2 regions of the Paracoccus sp. NBH48 genome follow, and region 2 is predicted to be linked to the other one. Evidence: riboswitches for the same ligand, from Rfam matches in the RefSeq annotation. Region 2 holds a riboswitch; the other holds the start of a gene.
What was found. Region 2 has a riboswitch for thiamine pyrophosphate ahead of thiD (bifunctional hydroxymethylpyrimidine kinase/phosphomethylpyrimidine kinase). Riboswitches for the same ligand answer to the same signal wherever they lie in the genome.
Positions count from the first base shown of each region.

Region 1 (4,209 bases), on a different contig from region 2:
ATCCCAGACCTCGGGCGGCAGGCCGGTCAGGCGCGGCAGGCCCGTGGCCGCGACCGAGATCAGCGGCGCCAGCAGGAACATCGCCGCCGCCGTGATCACCGCCGCATCCGCCAGCCGCCGCCAGCCGCCGGGCGCGGGCGGCCCGCCCATCGCGTCCAGCCCTGCGCCGAACCCCGCCGGAACGGCAACGCGGGCGGCCAGCGCCGCCGCCCCGATGCAGATGGCGATCTGCACCATCCCCAGGGCCGCCGCGCGCCCCAAGTCGAAATCAAAGCGGAACGCCTGATAGATGGCCAGCTCCACCGTCGTGGCGCGCGGCCCCCCGCCCAGGGCCAAGGCCACCGTGAACGATGTCAGGCAGACCAGGAACACCGCCAGCCACACGCCGGGCAGGACGCCGCGCAGCATCGGACGTTCCAGATGGCGGGCGATGTCGCGGGGCGCGAAATCCAGGGACGCGGCCAGCCGGAAGCGTTCCGCGGGAATCGCCTGCCAGCCCTGCAGGATCAGCCGCACCGACAGCGGCAGGTTGAAGAACACATGCGCCAGGATCACCCCCTGCCAGCCATAGATACCGATGGCGGGCAGGCCCAGGGCCTCCAGCGCGCCGTTCAGCGCACCGTTGCGCCCGAAGATCGCGATCAGGCCCAGGACCGCCACGATCACCGGCAGGATGAAGGGCGCGCCCAACAGCGTGACCAGCAGCCCGCGCCCCCGGAACCGCCGCCGCGCAAGCGCGCGCGCGACCGGGACGGCCAGCGCCGCCGACAGGGTCGCGGACAGCGCCGCCTGCCACAGGGTGAACCAGACCGCGCGCAGATCCCATTCGGTGAGCCCCGACAGCCCGCCCGCGACCCAAGCCACCGCCGCCAGCGTGCCCAGGATCAGGGCGGCCAGCGCGCCCGCGATGGCGTGGCCGATGCTCAGCGGAAGGCCCGCTGCCATTCGTCCAGGGCGGGGGCGCGCAGGGCTTCTGCCTCGTCCTCGGACAGGAACAGGGTCTTGTCGGGGCGGGGCAGGTCGCGCATCACCTGCGGCCAGTCGGCTTGCGGCAGTTTTGCCGGCAGGGACCAGTTGGCCAGCGGGATCGTCGCCTGGAAATCGAGGGTCAGCACCCAGTCCATGAAGGCTTGCGCCAGCTCCGGCTGATCGGTGCCCGCGACCTGGGCCACCAGTTCGGCCATGAAGTAATGCCCCTCGGGGAAGATCGCGGCGCGCTTGGTGTCGTCCTCCTCGGCGGCGATGTGATAGGCGGGCGAGGTGGTGTAGGACAGGACCATGTCCGCCTCTCCGTCGGTGAACAGGCCATAGGATTCGGACCAGCCGCGGGTGACGGTCAGCACCTTGGGGGCCAGCTTGGCCCAGGCCTCGCCCGCCTGATCGCCATAGACCGACTTGACCCACAGCAGCATCGCCAGACCCGACACCGAACTGCGCGGGTCCTGGATGACGATGCTGATATCCTCGGCCTCCAGCAGCTCGGCAAAGCTGGCGGGCGGGTTCTCCAGCCGGGTGCTGTCATAGACGAAGGCCGTCTCGCCCCAGTTGTAGGGCAGGAAGATGTCGTCCTCCCATGCGATGGGCAGCGACAGGTCGGACGTGTCCTGCCCGTGCGGTGCGAACAGACCCGATGCGCGGGCGCGCGCGGTCATGTCGGTGTTCAGGCCGAAGACGATGTCGGCCTGGGTGCCCGCCCCCTCCATCAGGATGCGGGGCAGCACGTCGCCGGTCACGAATTGCAGGTCGCAATCGCAGATCGCCTCGAACCCCTCCTCGATGGCGGGGCCGGGGCCCCATTCGCTGGTGACGCTGTCGCCGGCATAGACGGTCAGGACGCGATCCTGGGCCAGGGCGGGGGTGGCCAGCAGCAAAGCGGGGATCAGGACGGATTTCATCGGCAGCCTCTCTTGTCGGAATGTCGAAAAGAAGGGGGTGCGCACCTTCCCTCCGCCGGTGTGAGCCGGATCAGGTTCAACGGGTCCGCTGTCGCGTCTCAGCCCGCATGGGGCACCCCGAGGTGATCCCGAATGTAGAGGTTTCGCGCGCCCGCGCAAGCGGATAGAACCCGCCCATGACCAAGGACATGTCTGATCAGCCCACGCCGATGATGGCGCAATATCTTGCAATCCGGGAGGCCAATCCCGGCGCGCTGCTGTTCTATCGCATGGGCGATTTCTACGAGATGTTCTTCGACGACGCGGTCGCCGCCGCCGCCGCGCTGGACATCGCGCTGACCAAACGCGGCACCCATGCGGGTGAGCCCATCCCGATGTGCGGCGTGCCCGTCCATGCGGCCGAGGGCTATCTGCTGACGCTGATCCGCAAGGGTTTCCGCGTGGCCATCGCCGAACAGATGGAGGACCCCGCGGAAGCCAAGAAGCGCGGGTCGAAATCGGTCGTGGCGCGCGACGTGGTGCGGCTGGTGACGCCGGGCACCCTGACCGAGGAATCGCTGCTGGAGGCGCGGCGCCACAATTACCTGGCGGCCTTCGTGGTGGTCCGCGAGGAGGGCGCGCTGGCCTGGGTCGACATCTCGACCGGCGCGTTTTCGGTGATGGATTGCCCCCTGCCGCGTCTGGCCCCCGAGCTGGCGCGGCTGGCCCCGCGCGAGGTCCTGGCCTGCGACACCGGGCTGGAGGAGCTGATCGGCGATGCGGGCGCGGTGATGACCGACCTGCATGCCAGCGCGTTCGACAGCAATGCGGGCACGCGGCGGCTCTGCGCGCTCTATGGCGTCGAGACGCTGGACGGGTTCGGCAGCTTCACCCGCGCCGAACTGGCCGCGATGGGCGCCATCGTCGATTATCTGGACATGACGCAGAAGGGCCGCCTGCCGCTGCTGCGCCCGCCCATGCGCGAACGCGCGGGCGGCACGATGCAGATCGACGCCGCGACCCGGCGCAATCTGGAGCTGACCCAGGCCCTGTCGGGCGGGCGCGAGGGATCGCTGCTGGCGGCCATCGACCGCACCGTGACCGCGCCGGGCGCGCGCCTCATGGAACGGCGGATCAGCGCTCCGTCGCGCGATCTCGCGCTGATCGCGGCGCGCCATGATGCGGTGGCGGCGCTGGCGGGGGATGCGCGGCTGCTCTCGGATCTGCGCGGCGCGCTGGCGCGGGTGCCGGACATGGACCGGGCGCTGTCGCGGCTGGCGCTGGACCGGGGCGGGCCGCGCGATCTGGCCGCGATCCGGGCGGGGCTGACGCAGGGCGCGGCGATCGCCGTGCGGCTGCCCGGCGACGCGCCGCCCGTGCTGCGCGATGCGGCGGGTGATCTGGTCGGCCATGAGGGGCTGGTTGACCTCCTGGACGATGCGCTGGTGGCCGAGCCGCCTTTGCTGGCGCGGGATGGCGGCTTCGTGGCCGAGGGGCATGACGCCGATCTGGACCAGACCCGTCGCCTGCGCGACGAGGGGCGGGGCGTCATCGCGGGCATGCAGGCCGATTACGCGGTCCTGGCCGGGGTCGGCAGCCTGAAGATCAAGCATAACAACGTTCTGGGCTATTTCATCGAGACGACGACCACCCATGCCGAGCGCATGATGGCCGCGCCGCTGAACCAGACCTTCATCCACCGCCAGACCACTGCGAACCAGATCCGCTTCACCACGGTGGAACTCAGCGAACTGGAAACCCGCATCCTGAACGCCCGCGACCGCGCGTTGGAGATCGAGCGGGGCATCTTCGACCGCCTGCGGACGGCGATCCTGGATCAGGCGGCGCGGATCGGTCAGGCCGCCCGCGCCCTGGCCGAGATCGACCTGGCCTGCGCCTTCGCCGATCTGGCCTCGGGCGAGGGCTGGGTCCGGCCGCGCGTCGATGACAGCCGCGCCTTCGTCATCGAAGGCGGCCGCCACCCGGTCGTGGAACGCGCGCTGCGCCGGAAGGCGGAAAGCTTCGTCGCCAACGACTGCGACCTGACCACCGGGGCCACGCCCGCGATCTGGCTGCTGACCGGGCCGAACATGGCGGGCAAGTCGACCTTCCTGCGCCAGAACGCGCTGATCGCGGTGCTGGCGCAGGCGGGCGCCTTTGTTCCCGCGCGGGCGGCGCATATCGGGCTGGTCAGCCAGCTGTTTTCCCGTGTAGGGGCCGCCGACGATCTGGCGCGGGGGCGGTCCACCTTCATGGTCGAGATGGTGGAAACCGCCGCGATCCTGAACCAGGCCGATGACCGCGCGCTGGTGATCCTGGACGAGATCGGGCGCGG
Region 1 covers NZ_VUOJ01000004.1:171,449-175,657, reverse strand. The annotation lists gene F1642_RS07725 (ABC transporter permease subunit) at 1-945, opposite strand, end outside; gene F1642_RS07720 (thiamine ABC transporter substrate binding subunit) at 924-1,895, opposite strand; TPP riboswitch at 1,926-2,025, opposite strand; gene mutS (DNA mismatch repair protein MutS) at 2,084-4,209, shown strand, end outside.
Region 1: linked by a shared signal. The riboswitch ahead of F1642_RS07720 (thiamine ABC transporter substrate binding subunit) and the one ahead of thiD (bifunctional hydroxymethylpyrimidine kinase/phosphomethylpyrimidine kinase) in region 2 are both predicted to bind thiamine pyrophosphate.

Region 2 (4,209 bases):
GTCGCGGGGGTTCCGTTGACCTCAATCCTCATGGACCAGTTCTCCCTTGGTTTCGGTGATCATGTAATCGGCCGCCTGGCGCGCCAGCGCGGGGGCCATCAGGTATCCGTGACGGAACAGCCCGTTCAGGTGCAGCACCCGCCCTCGGACGGTCACGCGCGGGATGTTGTCCGGAAATGCCGGGCGCAGATCGGCGCCCATCTCGACGATGGCGCTCTCTGCAAAGCGGGGATCCAGCGCATAGGCCGCCGACAGCAGTTCCAGCACCGACCGGGCGGTGGGGCGCGCACGGGATGCGCTTTCGATCTGGGTCGCGCCCAGCATGAACAGGCCGCCCGCACGCGGCACGATGTACAGCGGATGACGCGGATGCAGCAGGCGGACCGGCCGCGTCAGGGCGATGTCGGGCGCGTGCAGGACGACCATCTCGCCGCGCACGCCGCGGAGGTCGGGCAGGGCAGCGGACAGTCCGCGGGCATCGATCACCGGGCCTGCGACGTCGCCGGGTTCGGCGGTCGCGCATTCGATGCCGATGCCGCGCGCGGCCAGCCACGCGGCCAGATCCGCCAAGGCATGTCGGGGGTCCAGATGCGCCTCGGTTGGAAAGATCAGGCCGGGCCGGGGCTGCAGGTCTGGTTCCAGATCGGCGCTGTCGCAGGGGTGATGCGCCGTGGCACGGCGGGCAAAGCGGGCCAGCTCCGCCCGGTCGCGGTCCAGCGCCAGGACCAGCGTGCCGCGCCGCGTAACGGGCGTGATTGCGGACCAGGCATCGGCGGCTTCTGCGCCAAGGCGGGTGATCACGGGGTCGGCGGTCACGCCCTCGCACTGCGGGGCCAGCATGCCGCCGGCCCACCATGAGCAGCCGTGTGGGCCGGGCGCGCCTTTGCGGTCCAGGATGCGCGGGGTCAGCCCGCGCTGCACCAGCACATGGGCCGCGAACAGCCCGGCCACGCCCGCGCCGATGATGGTGACATCAGCCATGCGACCAGACCGCATGGAAATGATGCACCGGCCCGTGCCCCGACCCCACGCACAGATCGTCCGCCGCCGCGATCGCGCGTTGCAGATAGCGGTGTGCGACCCCCACCGCCTGCTCCAGCGGCAGGCCGTGTGCCAGGCCTGCGGCGATGGCCGCCGACAGCGTGCAGCCGGTGCCATGCGTGTTGCGGGTGGACAGGCGTCGGGCGCTGAAGGGCGTCGCCCCCTGCGCGGTCACCAGAAGGTCGGTGCAGATCGCGCCCTCGCCATGCCCACCCTTCATCAGCACGGCCCCCGCGCCCATGGCGCGCAGCGCAGCACCCTGTTCGGCCATCTGGGCCGGGGTGGTGGCCGGGGCACAACCCAGCAGGCAGGCGGCCTCGGGCAGGTTCGGGGTCAGCAGCGTCGCGCAGCCTAACAGGGCACGCAGCGCGTCGATGGCATCGGGCGGCAGCAGGCGGTCGCCCGATTTCGCCACCATCACCGGGTCCAGCACGATGGGCAGGTCGCAGCCGTCCAGACCACCCGCCACCGTGGCGATGGCCTGGGCCCCGCCCAGCATGCCCAGCTTGACCGCCCGGACGTCCAGATCGTCCAGAACGGCACGCATCTGCCCCGCGATCATCGCGGGGCTGGCCGGTTCGACCAAGGCCACGGTGCGGGTGTTCTGCGCCGTCAGCGCGGTCACGACGCTGGCGCCATAGCAGCCAAGGGCCGAAAAGGTCTTCAGATCCGCCTGAATGCCGGCGCCGCCGCCCGAATCGGACCCGGCGATGGTCAGGGCAATGGGTGCTGTCACGTCGTCCCCCGTAATGTGGCGGGTCGTGACCGGGCAAAGGGGTGGGGACACAGGGCGGGCCGACGGCCGCGCCGATATCTGCACCGTTCCCTCCGCCGGTATGACCCGGATCAGGTTCGATGGGTTGGCTGTCGCCTCTCAGCCCCTGTGACGGGACACCCCAACGGTTTGCCCCCCAAGGCTAGGCGCGGCGGGCGCGGGGCGCAAGGGGGGCTTTTCGCGCCCGCGCGATTGTCGCAGGATGGCGGGGCAGCGGACGGGGGACAGATGGACAGGCGCGGGCTGGAGATGACGGTGCTGATGTCGCCGGACATGGCGAATTTCAGCGGCAAGGTGCATGGCGGCGCGCTTTTGGCCTGCCTGGACCGGGTGGCCTATGCCTGCGCGTCGCGCTGGTCGGGAGAATATGCGGTGACCCTGTCCGTCGACCAGGTGACCTTCAAGGAGGCCATCCACGTGGGAGAGCTGGTGACCTTTCGCGCGCGGGTGAACCATACCGGCCGCACCTCGATGGAGGTCGGCATCCGGGTCGAGGCCGAGAACATCCGCCGCGGCACCCGCAGGCATACCAATTCCTGCTATTTCACCATGGTCGCGGTCGACGAACGCGGCCATCCTGTGCCGGTCCCCAAGCCCGAGCTTGAGGACGACATCGACCGCCAGCGCTGGCGGTCGGCCGAGGTCAGGCGCGCCATGCGGCGCGAGATCGCGGCCCGCCAGGAGGCCGCGTCGAACACCCCCTGATTGGGCGTGGACTTTGCGATCCAAACCGCGTAGGGAACCGCCTTTGGCCCTGCTAGTCCGGGGCGGCGGGTGCAGGGTGGGCCGGTCGCAGCGACGATAGGTGCCGCTCATCGGGTCGCTCACGGCCCCCGCATTTTGGCGAATCACATGACTGAACTGAATTTCCCCGCGCCGCTTCAGGCGGCGTTGGCCGACAAGGGCTATGAGACGTTGACTGCCGTGCAGTCGGCGGTGCTGGCGCCCGAGGCCGCGGGCCGCGACGTGCTGGTCTCGGCCCAGACCGGGTCGGGCAAGACCGTGGCCTTTGGCTTGGCGATGGGCGCGGACCTTCTGGACGGCGACCGCATCATCGCGGGCGAGCTGCCGCTGGCCCTGGCCATCGCGCCCACGCGCGAACTGGCGCTGCAGGTCGCGCGCGAGCTGGAATGGCTTTATGCCGGCACCGGCGCGCAGATCGCCACCTGCGTCGGTGGCATGGACTATCGCAACGAAAAGCGCGCCCTGCAGCGCGGCGCGCAGATCGTGGTCGGCACGCCCGGCCGCCTGCGCGACCATATCGACCGCGGCAGCCTGGACCTGTCGGACCTGCGCGCGGCCGTCCTGGACGAGGCCGACGAGATGCTGGACCTGGGCTTCCGCGAGGACCTGGAGTTCATCCTGGGCGCCGCCCCGGTCGAGCGCCGCACGCTGATGTTCTCGGCCACGGTGCCGTCGGCAATCGAGAAGCTGGCCCGCGATTTCCAGCGCGACGCCCTGCGCATCGCCGCCATGGGCGAGGCGCGCCAGCACGGCGACATCGCCTATCGCGCCTATACCGTGACCGCGCGCGACCGCGAGCCCGCGATCTTCAACCTGCTGCGCATCCACGAGGCGCAGACCGCCATCGTCTTCTGCAAGACGCGGGCCAACGTGAACCACCTGCTGGCGCGGATGTCGAACCGGGGCTTCAAATGCGTGGCCCTGTCGGGCGAGCTGTCCCAGCAGGAGCGGACCCATGCGTTGCAGGCGCTGCGTGACGGGCGCGCCCGCGTCTGCATCGCCACCGACGTGGCCGCGCGCGGCATCGACCTGCCGGGGCTGGAGCTGGTGATCCACGCGGACCTGCCAACCAACCCCGACACGATGCTGCACCGGTCGGGCCGCACCGGGCGTGCGGGCTCCAAGGGCGTGTCCGCGCTGATCGTGCCGTCGGCCGATTATCGTCGGGCACAGCGCCTGCTGCAGAACGCCAAGGTCTCGGCCGAATGGCTGGACGCGCCGACCGCGGACGAGGTGCGGGCGCGCGATGATCAGCGCATGCTGGACCATCCCGGCCTGCACGAACCCGTGGGCGACGACGCCGCCTTGGCCGCGCAGCTGCTGGAGCAGTTCAGCGCCGAACAGGTCGCCGCCGCCTTCCTGCGCCTGTGGCGCGAAGGCCGCCCTGCCGCCGAGGAATTGTCCGAGGCGCATGCGCCCCCTGCACCGATGGCTCCCCGTGCGCAGCGCGAGTTCGGCCCGTCTGTCTGGTTCACGCTGTCGGTCGGTCATTCCGGTCGGGCCGAGGCGCGCTGGCTGCTGCCCAAGGTCTGCGATGCGGGCGGGATCACCCGCGACAGCATCGGCGCAATCCGCGTCAAGCAGGACCTGTCCTATATCCAGATCGCGTCGGAAGTCGCCGCCAAGTTCGGCGATTTCATCGAGATCAC
Region 2 covers NZ_VUOJ01000002.1:188,568-192,776, reverse strand. The annotation lists gene F1642_RS04420 (FAD-dependent oxidoreductase) at 22-981, opposite strand; gene thiD (bifunctional hydroxymethylpyrimidine kinase/phosphomethylpyrimidine kinase) at 974-1,777, opposite strand; TPP riboswitch at 1,848-1,950, opposite strand; gene F1642_RS04410 (acyl-CoA thioesterase) at 2,045-2,521, shown strand; gene F1642_RS04405 (DEAD/DEAH box helicase) at 2,669-4,209, shown strand, end outside.